DNA from 3 places in the Pelorhabdus sp. sgz311001 genome. Region 2 is predicted to be linked to each of the others. Evidence: riboswitches for the same ligand, from Rfam matches in the RefSeq annotation. Region 2 holds a riboswitch; each other region holds the start of a gene.
What was found. Region 2 has a riboswitch for cyclic di-GMP ahead of AC0MXB_RS10035 (methyl-accepting chemotaxis protein). Riboswitches for the same ligand answer to the same signal wherever they lie in the genome.

Region 1: linked by a shared signal. The riboswitch ahead of AC0MXB_RS01495 (response regulator) and the one ahead of AC0MXB_RS10035 (methyl-accepting chemotaxis protein) in region 2 are both predicted to bind cyclic di-GMP.
Region 3: linked by a shared signal. The riboswitch ahead of AC0MXB_RS12820 (GGDEF domain-containing response regulator) and the one ahead of AC0MXB_RS10035 (methyl-accepting chemotaxis protein) in region 2 are both predicted to bind cyclic di-GMP.

Annotation. Positions count from the first base shown of each region.
Region 1 covers NZ_JBVXUT010000001.1:283,645-288,446, forward strand. Annotated here, with positions in the region: gene AC0MXB_RS01480 (tetratricopeptide repeat protein) at 1-760, shown strand, start outside; gene AC0MXB_RS01485 (ATP-binding protein) at 752-1,762, opposite strand; gene AC0MXB_RS01490 (lysophospholipid acyltransferase family protein) at 1,972-2,856, opposite strand; cyclic di-GMP riboswitch class I at 3,040-3,125, shown strand; gene AC0MXB_RS01495 (response regulator) at 3,189-3,677, shown strand; gene AC0MXB_RS01500 (NAD(P)-dependent oxidoreductase) at 4,014-4,802, shown strand, end outside.
Region 2 covers NZ_JBVXUT010000003.1:274,137-278,938, reverse strand. Annotated here, with positions in the region: gene AC0MXB_RS10045 (methyl-accepting chemotaxis protein) at 1-396, shown strand, start outside; gene AC0MXB_RS10040 (hypothetical protein) at 496-1,152, shown strand; cyclic di-GMP riboswitch class I at 1,256-1,345, shown strand; gene AC0MXB_RS10035 (methyl-accepting chemotaxis protein) at 1,543-3,231, shown strand; gene AC0MXB_RS10030 (isochorismate synthase) at 3,364-4,770, shown strand; gene menD (2-succinyl-5-enolpyruvyl-6-hydroxy-3-cyclohexene-1-carboxylic-acid synthase) at 4,771-4,802, shown strand, end outside.
Region 3 covers NZ_JBVXUT010000005.1:17,600-22,401, reverse strand. Annotated here, with positions in the region: gene AC0MXB_RS12835 (DMT family transporter) at 381-800, shown strand; gene AC0MXB_RS12830 (ClbS/DfsB family four-helix bundle protein) at 947-1,246, shown strand; gene AC0MXB_RS12825 (carboxymuconolactone decarboxylase family protein) at 1,315-1,629, shown strand; cyclic di-GMP riboswitch class I at 1,747-1,830, shown strand; gene AC0MXB_RS12820 (GGDEF domain-containing response regulator) at 1,961-2,869, shown strand; gene AC0MXB_RS12815 (YifB family Mg chelatase-like AAA ATPase) at 2,948-4,462, opposite strand; gene AC0MXB_RS12810 (HAD family hydrolase) at 4,619-4,802, shown strand, end outside.

The sequences.
Region 1 (4,802 bases), on a different contig from region 2:
TGATACTCTGCAATTTATTCGTTTTGCCTATTTAGTGGCAGCTAAGGCCAAACATACAACTGTATGGGTGCAAACACCTATCAAGCGTCTTTTAGCGGGTACGCAAGATCAGTTTACTATTTATGCTGGCAGTGACTATCCGCCGGGAAACTATGATTTTGCTTGTCCGTTGTTAAGTCTGCCCTATGAGTTCTCAATTCCTTTTGATCAAGTTAGTTTTAGATTACCCTATATTCAGTCTATGCCGTCTTTAAGGGAACAGTGGCGTATCCGCCTACAAAATGTTCTTCCGGTAGGAAAGCGGTTAAGGGTTGGTATTGTTTGGGCGGGAAACCCTAATCATGATAATGATCATAATCGTTCGATTCCTTTTTCTTTATTTAAAGATTTATTTACAGTTCCGTCAATTAATTGGGTTAGTTTGCAAGTCGGTTCAAAAGCAGCGGATATACAGGAGGCTCCCGTTGGAAGTATACTGAATCTAGCGGAAGAATTAAGTGATTTTGCAGAAACAGCTGCTGTGATTGACAACCTAGACCTAATTATTACTGTAGATTCTTCTGTATCACATTTGGCAGGCGCAATGGGAAAACCTACTTGGATTTTTATTCCCTTTTCGCCGGATTGGCGTTGGGCAATGGACCGAGAAGATACGCCGTGGTATCCTCATACTCGATTATTTCGACAAAAAACAGCCGGCGATTGGCCGACTGTAATAAAAACTGTAAAAAAAGCTTTGCTAGAGTTTAAATTAAGATAGTTTTTGCAGTTTTTCTGGAAAGGAATTGGCAAAGCAGATTGTAAATATTGTTCCGCTACTGGGGGCGCTGTCAACAGTTAAGGTAGCGCGATGTCGCTCTAAAATGCGATAGCAAATAGTAAGTCCAAGACCCGTGCCTGTCTCTTTCGTTGTCAAAAAAGGCGTTCCTAGTTTGGCTTGGATTGTTGGTGAGATCCCTGGACCGTTGTCTTTTATGGCAAGCAAGACTCCCTGGGCGGTTGACTTTGTTGCTATGACAAGTTGGCCGTGATTTTCTATCATTGCTTCAAGACCGTTGCGGACTAAATTTAGAATTAGTTGGCGAATGCTATTTGGATCAATAAGTAGATTGGGTGTTGGTGTGAGGTCTAGTTTAATTTGACAGTTATTGCGTAGTGCATCTGTTTCTAGTAGCGGATAAATCTCACAAACAATGTCATTTAGGTTTTTTTCTTTAAATTCTAATGGGCGATTTTTAGCAAGTGATAAAAATTCAGTGATAATACTATTGGCTCGATCAATTTCATCAATCATGAGACTAAAATTATCGTGATGTGCCGCCAATTCTTTCTTATGACTTAGAAACTGGAGCAATCCTCTTACTGTTGTCATGGGATTGCGAATTTCGTGGGCAATTCCGGCTGACATTTCGCCAACCATATTTAGACGATCTAGTTTACGCATCGATTCTTTTTGTTGTGTTAGATATTCGAATAGAGGCGCTAGATCAGGCCAACTAGTTGGACAGACTTCAGAAGAAGATGTGATTAGCGTTTTAGCTGTGTAATTTAGTTTGGCTTTGAAGTTCGTAAAAAAATGATGGGTGAGACTGATGCAAGCGATAACCAGGAAAACGTTTAAAAGGGTAATCAGTCGATGGAGCTGATGATCTGTATCTTCCTCAAGGGGAAGATTTGGTTCCGCTATCAGTAATAAAAAAAGCAGCAATAAAATGGATAAGATATTTCCTTCCAGTCGTAAGATGAGATCGCCATTTTTCAAAGTTCAGCACCTCTATCATTCGTAGTTTCTAATGATTGTACAAAATTTCACTTGCACCCTATAAATACCTATTCGTTCCTCAAAAGGAAAATCCTTCCTTTTGAAAGGAGGAGATTAAATCTTTTTGACTTAATTTGCTATTTCATTAAAAAAGGCTGTCTCTAGGAAGTTACAAAATCTTTTGTACTTCCTTAAAGACAGCCCTAAATTTATTGTTTGGGATATTTTGTATTCCAGCGTTTGCGAAACCAAATCCAGTCTGATGGATGGTTACGAATCGCTTCTTCAATCGCTTGCGTCATTTTTGCAGTGTTTTCATAAAGTTCTTGTGTTTCATCATCGTATCGTTCATAAGGAAAAGCTGGTTTGATAACAATTTGATGGCCTCCCTCAGGACGATGAAAAATAAAGGCCGGCACAATAATAGAACCGAACTTGCGGGCAAATACTGCCGGACCTGCTGGCGTGGCTGATTTTCGATTAAAAAAGTCAACAAAAATGCCGTCAACACCACCGTCTTCATCTGCTAAAAACCCTAGGGCTTTTCCCTTTTTTAAGGCTCGTGCCGCTTTTACAAGCTCGGCGCCACTACGATTAAATACTTCCAGCCCCATTTTTTCGCGATATTCATTGAGTAATCGCGTATAGTGAGGATTTGGTTGTGGTTTGGCGATCGTTGTAATCGGCAGTCCTGTGTTAGCTAGGACTGCGCCGAGCCACTCCCAATTACCTATATGGGCGGTAAGAAGTACCACGCCGCGTCCTTGTTCAATGGCCCCCCTTAAATGCTCCAGACCTTCAATCGCAATATGTTTTTTGATTTTTTCTGGAGTAAGGGCAGGCGTATAGAGAACTTCCATCAAGGTTTGTCCTAAATTACCAAAAACTGTATGGACGATTTGTTTCGCCTCGGACAATGAAATTTGCAGACAATCCATGCTTTGACTGATGGCACGGCGTCGTTGGCGCGCACCGACAAGATAGAAGAGGTAACCTAGACTTCGTCCAATATGGCAGACAAGCGAATAAGGTAGAAGGCAGACGAAAGCACTGATTGCCTTTAGTAGATTATATTGAAAATTTTTAAATAGCATATGTGTCTCTCCCTAGATAGACAATTAAAATAAATTTTTGACATTAGTTTAATTGTAGTTTATTTATAAATGTTTGTAAACAAAAGAGCTAAGCAACAAATATTGTCACATTTCTACTTGTTTCCGCTTTTGTTTTACGGTATAGTATAATTAAACAAAATAAATAAGTAGAACTTTACAAGCTCTACTGATTGGCAAACCTTCTGAAAGGATGGGACGCAAAGCCATGGGTCTAATGATTTTATATCGAAGACTGCCAGGTTGTATTCACGCAAAGTAAGAGCGGAATGAACAGGCAGTTTTTTTATTTTTCAAAGAGCAGGAGGATGGCGTTGAAATTATTATTTGTTACCCAAGACGAACTTTGGCTGCAACGATTGCAGGAGCAGTGCAAAAAAAAAGATTTTTGTTGCGATGTTTTTGAGGACGTCGCTGCGGCAATAAGTGCATATCGCCAACAGTCTGATGAATATAGTTTGGTTATAGTGGATTTTTCGGGAGATTTTGACGGGTTTGACTTTACGCAAAAGCTTCGTGCTGTGTCGACGAAGCAATCTATTTTAGCTGTTAATAGCATGATCGAACCACAGCTGTTGCTGAAAGCAGCACTTAGCGGAATTTCTTTTTTCTTACCGAAGGCGGTTGAAATGGACGATTTTCTGGCTTTACTATGCCAAATTAGCGATCAGTTTAAAGTGCAAAAAAAAGAACAAGATGAAAAGGACGGGCTTGCGAAAGAATATATTCGCTTACGTCGTGAATATGGTGAGATGCAGGTTCAAATTAAAAAATACGAGGCTTTGCTGGCAATGCAGCAATAAGAGCATTTGTATTCTAGAAAATAGTAAAGGGCTACCGCATATAAGAAAGATTTCGAGCCTATGTTGTGAGGGGTGCGTAAACAAATCACAAGATAAGCTAGAGTTTTTCCTTGGTGCGGTAGTCTTTTTTTTAGAATCCGCCGCTCCATTTAATTATTCTAGAAATTTTTATATGTTTAGTGTATGATAGCAATAAGAAAAAATCGAATTTTATCTATAGGAAATTCGATTCTTTTGTTAAGACTAGAGGATATTGTTCGTTATCCAAAGGTTTTTGCTTACTGCAAGCGAGAAAATATAGAAGTGCAGAAGCTTATGGATGTGGAGGGGATTGGATTGCTTATTGATCAAAAAAGTAATTTTGAAGAACAGTCGTTAGATTTTCATGAAATTGACGCCGGTTTTACGACGAAAGAGGCAATTGCGGAAGCAAAACGTTGTCTTAATTGTGCAAAACCGTTTTGTCGTACAGGCTGTCCGATTGAGAATGAAATTCCTAGTTTTATCGCAGAACTTGCTAAAGGGAATATTGGCGCTGCTAGTGAAGTGATTGCCAGACGCAGTAATCTTCCTGCTGTATGTGGGCGGGTATGTCCTCATGAAAAACAGTGCGAAGCTGCCTGTATATTAAATAAAAAGAACGCAGGTATTAAGATTGGCAAACTAGAACGTTTTATTGCTGATTTTGATGCAGAAATGGATATTAGTCCAATTCATAAAAAAATCGTTCATAAAGGGAAGGTTGCCGTAATTGGTTCGGGTCCTGCCGGATTAACCGTAGCAGGTGATTTGGCGAAGCTAGGTTTTACTGTAACTGTTTTTGAAGGGCAGAAAGAGCCTGGCGGTGTTTTGATGTATGGAATTCCTGAATTCCGTTTAAATAAAGAAGTTGTTCGTCGTGAAATTGCTCGAATTGAAAGATTGGGCGTTTCATTTGAAACAGGAATTTTAATCGGTCCTGATAAAACCGTTGATGAGCTTTTTGCTGACGGTTATGATGCTGTGTTTATGGGGACAGGAACTGCTTTGCCTAAAGAACTTCATATTCCTGGTAAAGATTTGCCTGGTGTTATTCAGGCGACGTATTTTCTTGGTATGGTTACATTAGCAAATGAAAAAGGGATT
Region 2 (4,802 bases):
GGTAAAATCAGCGAACTGATCCGCCAAAATGATATGAATATGAAGCAAGCTATCCTCAAAACTGAGGTCAGTGTAGAAAGTATTCAAGGTGGGATTGAATCAGTCAACGGTGCTGATTTGACCTTTAGAAAAATTGTTGAGGCCGTTGTATATCTCTCACAGGAAATTCAAAAGACAGCACATGCTTTAGAAGAAACGGCAACAAAAAATGATTTACTCGTAACGGCTTCTAAACGAATTGAAGACATCAGTAAGGAAAATTCCGGGGAAACTCAGACGATTTCAGCTGCTACAGAAGAGCAATCTGCTTCGATGGAAGAAGTAGCGGCGGCTAGCCGGAGTCTGTCTGATTTGGCGAAAGCCTTAGAACAGGAAATTCAACGGTTTAAATTGTAAAGCAAATTTTAATAAATGATTAGAGCAAAGAAGCTCTCGGAGAAATCCGGGAGCTTTTTGTTCTTTTTTAAACAGACTGAGTAAAGGAGGCGTCTAAACATGGGAACGCTAACAGATATTGAATCGTTTTTGCAGGATACAGTCATTATGGTCGCAGATATTCTTAGCCTTGAAGCTGTTGTCGTAGATTGCAACTTGAAAGTGATTGTTGGAACAGGAATTTATCGTGAGGAAAGAGGAATGTATGTAGGGGAGGGGACTTTATCAGCTTACTGCATGAAGCTGCGAGAGCCTCTCTTAGTAGTCAATCCTAGACTGCATGATTTGTGCCGTTCGTGTGCGCGGCGGGGACGTTGTCCCGATGCTGCTGAAATTTGTATTCCCATTCAAGTAGAAAACCGAGTTTATGGTACGCTTATTTTACTTGCTGTCAACCAGGAGCAGCGGAGTCTACTTTTAGGGCAAGAAGTTAAATTAATACGCTTTGGCCAGTGGCTTGCCGAGATATTTAGTCAGAAGCTGATTGCTTTACAATTTGGGTCTAATCGGGAACCGGATAGAGAAAAGGCAAAACCGATCGTGTCTTTTGCTGAACTAGAACATCAAGCGCTGTTAGCAGCTTTGGCGCGTTTTGGCGTTTCTACAGCGGGAAAACTTGCTATATGTCAAGCCCTAGGCATTAGCATTGCAACCTTCTATCGTAAAGTCAAAGAGTATGGGATTAATATTCGCGATAAACAATATGAGAGGAAATGAATTTTTTAGAATTATCTTGACATTTTTTTTCTTTCAGTACAGAATAGAATTCGACAGTTTTGTTTGTTTTTATAATGCCTTATGGCGTTAATTATTGTAAAATAGAAATATATAGCAAACTTGTCGAAAGACAAGGACGCAAAGCTATTGGGTCTAAGGAAAGTATATATTCTAAGACAGCCAGGTTGCTTGATTTTTGCGGGAATTCGCCGGGGCGCCGAAAAGCACTGCGTCGAATTTTTTGCTATGTTTGCAATACTTAACAAATGAGGTAGTTGATGAACGGTAAAGATAGCAGCGAAAAAGCTGCACGCCGCAGGAAGGGAGGTTAGTTGTTAGTTTTGATTTGAGGGTCTAGCGGGACTTATCAAGCACAAAGGCGGGACGATTATGCGTGTAACAATTGGTAAACAAATTATCTTGGTATGTGTTCTTATTGTGTTGGCTTTTACGGGTCTAAATATTTATACCTATTTCCAAATTCAAAAGGTGCAGGAAGATTATGAAGGCTTATTAAAACGCAGTGTTCCTTTAGTCGTTGATATTAAAGAATTAAGTCGCGAACTGAGTACTCAGTCGGCTGAAGTCAGAGGCTTTATTTTGTCAGCGGATCCACAGTATGTTGATCGTTATGAAGCATCAAAGAAGAAAACAGCAACTGTTTTGTCGGACTTAGAGGGAAAGTTGATTACGCCTGAAGGCAAACAGAAAGTGGCCGAATTGAAAGCCTCTTTAGCTGATTACGATAAAATTGCCGAGCAAGGACTTACCCTTCGAAAGACCCAAGGCCAGGCGGAAGCGGTGAAAGCGGTTGCGGCTTCTGGCGCCAAGATTATTGCCGCCGATAAGAATATGGAAGACACTGTTAAGTTTTTAGAAGATCGTATGGAGCTGAGAAGACAGGAAACTCAAGCCGATGTAACAAAGATTCAGTCTCTCTTATTTATTCTTGACGGAATTATTCTTGTGATCGGCGCCTTACTAGCCTGGTATTTGGCTAGACGAATCTCTCGGCCGCTCAATGATGTGTCGCAGGCGGCGCAGCGCATTGCCGATGGGGATTTGGGCGTACATAATATTTCTTATCAAGCCAATGATGAAATCGCTGATATGATCCGCTCTTTTTCGCATATGCGCGAAAATCTGCGGAAGTTAGTTGGAAGTGTAGCTAAGTCAGCGCAACAAGTGGCTGCTGCTAGTGAAGAGCTGACAGCGAGCTCGAATCAGTCAGCTCAGGCCGCGACACAAGTGGCCGAAACTGTTACCTGTGTGGCTGGTGGCGCTACCAATCAATCGACAGAAATTGATAAAGCAGCCAGTGTAGTGGAAGCTATGTCGCAGGAGATTCATCAGATTACATCACATGCCCAGGAAGTGACCAAAAAATCCGAAGAAACAGCACAAGCTGCTAGCGTGGGCGGCGAAGCCGTAACACAAGCTACGCAACAAATGAATTTGATTCAAGATTCTGTGGTATCATCAGCAAAAGTAGTACGCCGTCTTGGTGAACGTTCTCAGCAGATTGGTGAATTTGTTACGATGATCAGCGGGATTGCCAGTCAGACGAATTTACTGGCGCTCAATGCGGCTATTGAGGCGGCGCGGGCTGGTGAGCAAGGACGCGGCTTTGCCGTTGTAGCGGAAGAAGTTCGTAAGCTGGCTGAACAGTCCCATGAAGCAGCAGAGAAAATTACGGGAATTATTCATGATATTCAATCCGAAACAGCTGAAGCCGTTACCGTTATGGATCGGGAAACTGATGAAGTATCTAGAGGGGCTCAAGTTATTGCTACAACAGGTGAGCGTTTTCAGTTTATTGAACGCATGGTTCTTGACTTGACGGGACAAATTGGTTCGATTAATTCGGCTGCGCAAAATCTGATGACTGCCAGTGATGACGTTGTCAATTCTGTAGAAGCCATCAGAGGCGTTGCATCGTCGACGGCTTGTGATACTCAGTCAATTTCAGCAGCGACGCAAGAACAGTCGGCTTCGATGGAAGAGATTGCTTCAGCCAGCCAAACTTTGGCGCAAATGGCTATGGAATTGCAAGATGTTGTTGCTAAATTTCATCTTTAATATAATAGTTTAGAAAGATTATAAGAGAGACTTGTCGATTTGACAGGTCTCTTTTTGCATCCATTGAATATTTTGAGGGGCAAGTGTACAATAAATACAGAAATGGATTTGACCTTTAAAGGTGGACAGAATATGAGTGGATGTTCTCAGTGGGAAGATTGTTTCAGCGAGTTAGTACAAGCAGGCTTATTACGCAGCAAAGCGACAGGGAGACCTGTTTTAGTGAGCCATAGCGAAGAATCGCCTTGGAACCTTTTGGACTTTTTTGCAAAAACCGCGGCAATACGTTCCCAGGGATTTTACTGGATGAGCGCCAGTCGGGAAGAAATGTTTGCTGGTGTGGATGCGGCTTATACGATAGAAGTGAAGGCGGAGGAAAAAAATCCCCTGACAGCAGCAGAAGCAAGGTGGCAGTCCCTTCGTGGGGATCTACTGCTATCGCCAAAAATGCAAGAATTAGATCTCAGTCCTTTATGGATTGGCGGCAGTCGCTTTGACCCGTTACGGTCCAGAGAGTTGAAGTGGGGCAAGTTTCCCGCTGCTCGGTTTCAAGTCCCGAGTTGGCTGCTGCAGGAAAAAGGCGGCAGGCGGTATCTAACAACGACTCTGCTTGTTTCTCCCGAAGATCAGGTCGATCTGTTAGTTCAGCAGAATTTGACCGTGTTCGATCGGTTAAGAAAAGCGATGAATCAAGAATCTAGCGAAATAACGGCTGAACAGTGGGATGCTTTTCCGGGAGATTATGAAGACTATATCAAAAAAGTGACCTTTTTACGCGACCAAGTCCGACAGGGTACTTTAGAAAAAGTGGTGTTTGCCCGAGAGCTGATCTTGCAGGGCGATAAAGATTTTTCCATTGCCGCGGTGTTACGGCAATTAGAGCTGAAACAAAACAACAGTTATGTTTTTGCCTTTGATTGTGGGGGCGATGTTTTTCTGGGGGCTACGCCAGAGCGTCTCACGAAACGTCGGCAAGGCATTTATTACTCAACCTGCTTAGCGGGATCAGCGCCAAGAGGTAACGATGACGCTAGCGATGAAGTTTTAGGCAGTGAGCTTCTGCACGATGCGAAGAATCGGCAAGAGCACTTTTTGGTTGTGAAACGGATTCGGCAAATTCTTGATAAGCATTGTGAAGCTCTAGATATTCCGAATGAGCCTGTTTTGATGAAATTAGCTCAAATTCAGCATCTCTATACGCCTGTTCGTGGTAAAGCTAGATCGAAGTCGTCCCTATTATCGCTCTTGGCAGATCTTCATCCGACGCCTGCTTTAGGTGGTTTGCCTGTTGCAGCAGCTGTAACTGCGATTCGCGAAAGTGAAACTTTTGATCGTGGTTGGTACGGTGGTCCGATCGGCTGGATAAATTTTGACGGCGATGGGGAGTTTGCTGTAGCACTACGCTGCGCTTTGTTGCAAGGTCGAACCGCTTCATTATTTGCTGGTGGGGGCATTGTGGCTGATTCTGATCCAGCCAGCGAATATGAAGAGACAGAAGTGAAACTTCGACCAATGATAGTTGCTTTGGGGGGCGAGTAAATGAAGCAGGAACAAGTATTAGCGACTTATCT
Region 3 (4,802 bases), on a different contig from region 2:
AGATATTGTGTGGCGAAAATAGATTTCTCTAGAAAAATCCACATCCAAAGATGGTTTTATGATTCAGTTTTAAGCTTATCTAAGCATAGCAGTTTTCTTTTTGTTCGTCAACAACTGAAAATTCTAAGGGAATATAGTTAATACTTGGTTTATGATTCACTTTATATCCGAATTTAAATCAGAATTTAAATCAGAATTTAAATCAGAAAGAAAAAATTGTAGATCGTTATAGAAAATTAAATTTTTAGCCGTTTCAACTGTTGACTATTTTTAAGATAATTTGTTTTTTGTATAATAGAGTTAGTATTTTGTAAATCAAAATATGGTTTAGATATAAAGAGAAGAAATGAGAAAACTACTAATATAAGGGGAGAAACATAATGCTAAGCGTCTTAGCGGCGATTATTACTGGAATAATTTTACCAATACAAGGAGCTATTAATTCGCAAATAGGAAAGTTATCGGGACAATTTATTATGATTATAGGAGTCTCAATTTTTCAGATTTTATTTGCATTATTTTTTGTTTTATATAATCAGCAAAAGATTAGTGATACAATATCTACTAAAGCCTTGATTTCAGGAATGATGGGGATTTGTGCAATGTATGGCTTTTCATACTCTATAGCGAATATTGGAACATTAAAGGTATTTGCCTTAGTATTAGCAGCTCAGATTATTACCGCGGCTGTCGTTGATCATTTTGGACTTGTTGGTGTTGAAGTTTCGCCGATAACATACAATAAAGTAGGAAGTTGCATACTTATACTGACTGGGGTTTATTTGTTAGCTAGATCTTAGAGAGTGCCAATAACTGCTCATAAAATCCTGTAACTTTGTTCAAATTAGTTTTAAAGCGTGTTGAAATTTGAGGTATTAATCAACCTTAGATATTTTTGTTTATTAAATTTGAAGTGATTATCAAAAATGGAGTGTGGCCATGATAAATGATACAATACAATAGTAAAGTTGAATTAATTGCCGCTATACAAAAGACTTATTTGCTTTTTGACAAAGAATTTGATGAGATTCCAGATGAAAAAGGAAATGTTCGCATTGCGCAAGTGGATAAAACGCCGCAGGAAATGCTAGCATATCAGCTCGGATGGTTAAATCTTATTATGGGATGGGAAAAAGGGACAGTAACAAAAGCGAATTGGCCAATGTGGAAGTGGATACATATAAATTCGGTTGCGCCTTTTAAGAATTTTAGAACCAAGATTAGGAGATGGAAAAAGAATGCTTGACCCAGCGATTATTGAAATCTGTAAACAACAAAATAATGTGCTATTTAGGAGGAATTTATTTGAAAAATATGAGTAATGCATTTGACTGTTTTTTAAAAGAAGCTCCGGAACAATCGAAAACATGGTTAGAAACTGTTCAAAAATTAGACGAGGCTAGTAGCCTTGATTCCAAAACAGAAGAGATTGCTTATATTGCTGTTTTAGCGGCGGTTGGACTGCTAAGTGGTCTTCCTTTTCATGTAAAACATGCTCAGGAGTTAGGTGCTACTAGAGATGAGATTAAAAGTGCAGTTTTATTAGCGCTCCCCGCAGTAGGAAATAAGGTGATTACTGCGTTGCCGATAGCACTTGAAGCCTATGATAGTGAATTTAAAGGAAAGTAGACGTTTTGTTTATTTCAAGAAGATGAGGGAATGAAAACCTGTCAGATGTATTATTGGATACATTTGACAGGTTTCTTTGAAATTTTGAATCATTATGGTATAATTTTCATTAAAGAAATATTTGGTAGGCAAACCACCCGAAAGGATGGGACGCAAAGCCGTGGGTCTAAAGGAATTTTCTAAGACTGCCAGGTTACATCATTAATTACGATGATAACCTGGTTTTTTATTGCAATAAAATGAGAAGTCATTGATGTAGCTATCACTAAAGTTATCGTTCCATGTTGGCTTTGTTTTCTGAACTTTAAAGTGGAAGAGAAAGGACGATAAGATGAATTTTGGTAAGCAGACAGTTCTTGTTGTTGATGATGAAAAATTTCACTGTAATTTATTAATGAAAATTTTGCAAGATAATTATAGTGTTTATTGTGCAACTTCCGGGTCACAGGCTTTAAAGATCATTATATCTCGAAAAATTGATCTTATTTTATTAGATATAATGCTACCAGATATTGATGGCTACGAAATTTGTCGGCGAGTTAAAGAAAATCCGGCTACTCAAGACATAGTAGTAATATTTATTTCTTCCAATTCCTCTCCGCGGCATCAAACAACAGGGTTTTCAATGGGAGCGGTTGATTACATTACGAAGAACACGGACATAGCAGTTATAAAAGCCCGTATTGAGAGTCAGCTTGAATTAAAAAAGCAAAGAGACATTTTAGTGAGTTTGTCAATGATTGATAAATTGACAGAGATATATAATCGTCGTTTTTTAGAAGACGCATTAAATAAATTATGCCTTAGCTCATATCGTAATAATGAATATTTATCAGCGATAATGATTGATATAGATTTTTTTAAAAACTACAATGATATCTATGGGCATTTAGAAGGCGATGAGTGTTTGAGAATGGTTAGCCAAACAATAAAAAATTCACTTTCTAGGTCAATCGATATTGTCGGTAGATATGGTGGAGAAGAATTTGTTGTCTTACTGCCAGCAACACCACTTAGTGGTGCAATTGTAGTTGCCCAGAGGATTCAAGAAAATATAAAAAAATTAGCATTAAAACATGAGATGTCAGATGTAAGTGAGTTTGTCACAGTTAGCATGGGAGTTGCATCATTGAAACCAAATGATGATTATAAACCGGCTAAGCTCATTAAACGCGCTGATATAGGACTTTATAATGCAAAAAGAGAAGGAAGAAATTGCTATATTTCTATCGAAGAGTGAAGTGGGAATATCTTAAATTCTGTAAAAATCTCTAAGCTGGCATGAGCTTAGAGATTTTTATTAATTACTAAACTATTTCTACGCTTTAAATAAAGGATTGCGAAATTGAATTGCTTCAGCAATGTGACGATCTGTAATTTGTTCTTCTTGATCTAAATCGGCAATTGTTCGTGCTACTTTTAGAATTCGATCATAACCGCGAGCACTCAGCTCTAGTTTTTGAAAAGCGCCTTTAAGTAATTTTTGTGCACTTACAGTTAAACAACAAGTTTTTAACACCTGTTTATGGCTCATTTGTCCATTGCAAAAAATACTCCATTGTGCCAATCTCTCTTGCGTCAGATTTCTTACCGCGATGACTCGTTTACGGATCGTTTCTGATGGTTCACCTTGCGATTTTAGGGATAAATCATCGTAAGAAACAGGTTCTACCCACAAATAAATATCAATCCGATCAAGCAAGGGGCCTGAGATTCTATGTTGATATCGTCGAACCTCTTGTTCAGAGCAGGTACAGCGATCACTGGGGAAAAAGCCGCAATTGCATGGATTAGCAGAAGCAATTAATACGAATCTAGCAGGAAATGAAATAGTGGCATTTACTCTAGCAATAGTTACAATACCATCCTCTAAGGGTTGCCGCAATACTTCAAGCACCTGACGTGAAAACTCGGGCAGTTCATCGAGAAATAATACGCCATGATGAGCCAGACTTACTTCTCCCGGTCTAGGGATTCTCCCGCCACCAATCATGCTTGCAGCTGAAAGTGTATGGTGAGGGTGGCGAAAAGATCGTTTTCGTATAAGGCCTGAAGGCCTCTGCAATTCGCCGCTGACGCTATAGATTTTAGTTACTTCTAATGCTTCTTCTTCTGTAAGTGGCGGTAAAATAGAAGGCAGTGCTTTCGCCAACATTGTTTTTCCCGCTCCAGGTGGGCCGACCATAAGTAGATTATGGCCGCCAGCAGCGGCAATTTCCATAGCTCTTTTAGCAACAAGTTGCCCTTGAATATCAGCAAAATCGAATTCGTAATTGCCGCTAAAAAATGCTTCAGGCTCTGCCTCAATACAAGGCAGAGCCTGATTCTCTGTCAAATAACCAACAAGCTGGCGTAATGTAGCGGCAGCTCCAACAAAAGGATTTCCCATAAGTAATGCTTCAGATCCGTTTTCCGGCGCCACATAAACAGCATGTAGTTCCTGATTTTTTGCGGCTATGACCATTGGTAAAATACCACTTATCGGCCGCAAACGACCTTCTAAAGATAATTCGGCCGAAAAAAGACAATTGTTAATTTTGTCCTGAGCGAGCTGTTCACTAGCGCATAAAATTCCCATAGCGATAGGCAAATCTAATCCAGAGCTATCTTTTTTGAGTTCTGCTGGAGCTAAATTTACAGTAATACGTTTTTGCGGATATATAAATCCAGAATTTTTTAAAGCAGACCGAACCCGTTCTTTTGATTCTCTAACAGCGGTGTCAGGTAATCCCACGATATCAAAACAGGGAATTCCGTTACTAATATCGACTTCTACAGTAATAATAATTCCGTCAAGGCCAAGCGTCGTAGCGCCAAAACTTTGTGCATACAATTTTGTCCCCCCAAGAAGTTCTTTATAGTTCTCTTTTCTTGCTTTCTTTTTTTATAGAAAAAAATCCTCTTTGCCAAACCTTTAGAACTAGAGCATCTATTAGATATTTTTGGGGATACTTAGTATTTCGAAATAAATCATAAGGAGCAAATAATAATGGTCAAAACCGTTGTACTTGATTTTGATGGTGTGATCCACAGCTATACAAGTGGATTTCAGGGAGTTGAAGTTATTCCTGATCCACCTGTTACTGGGATAAAAGAAGCAATTGAGGAGATTCGAAAGCATTATCGGGTTGTGATTGTGTCTACTCGCTGCCATCAAGCTGGAGGAAAAGAAG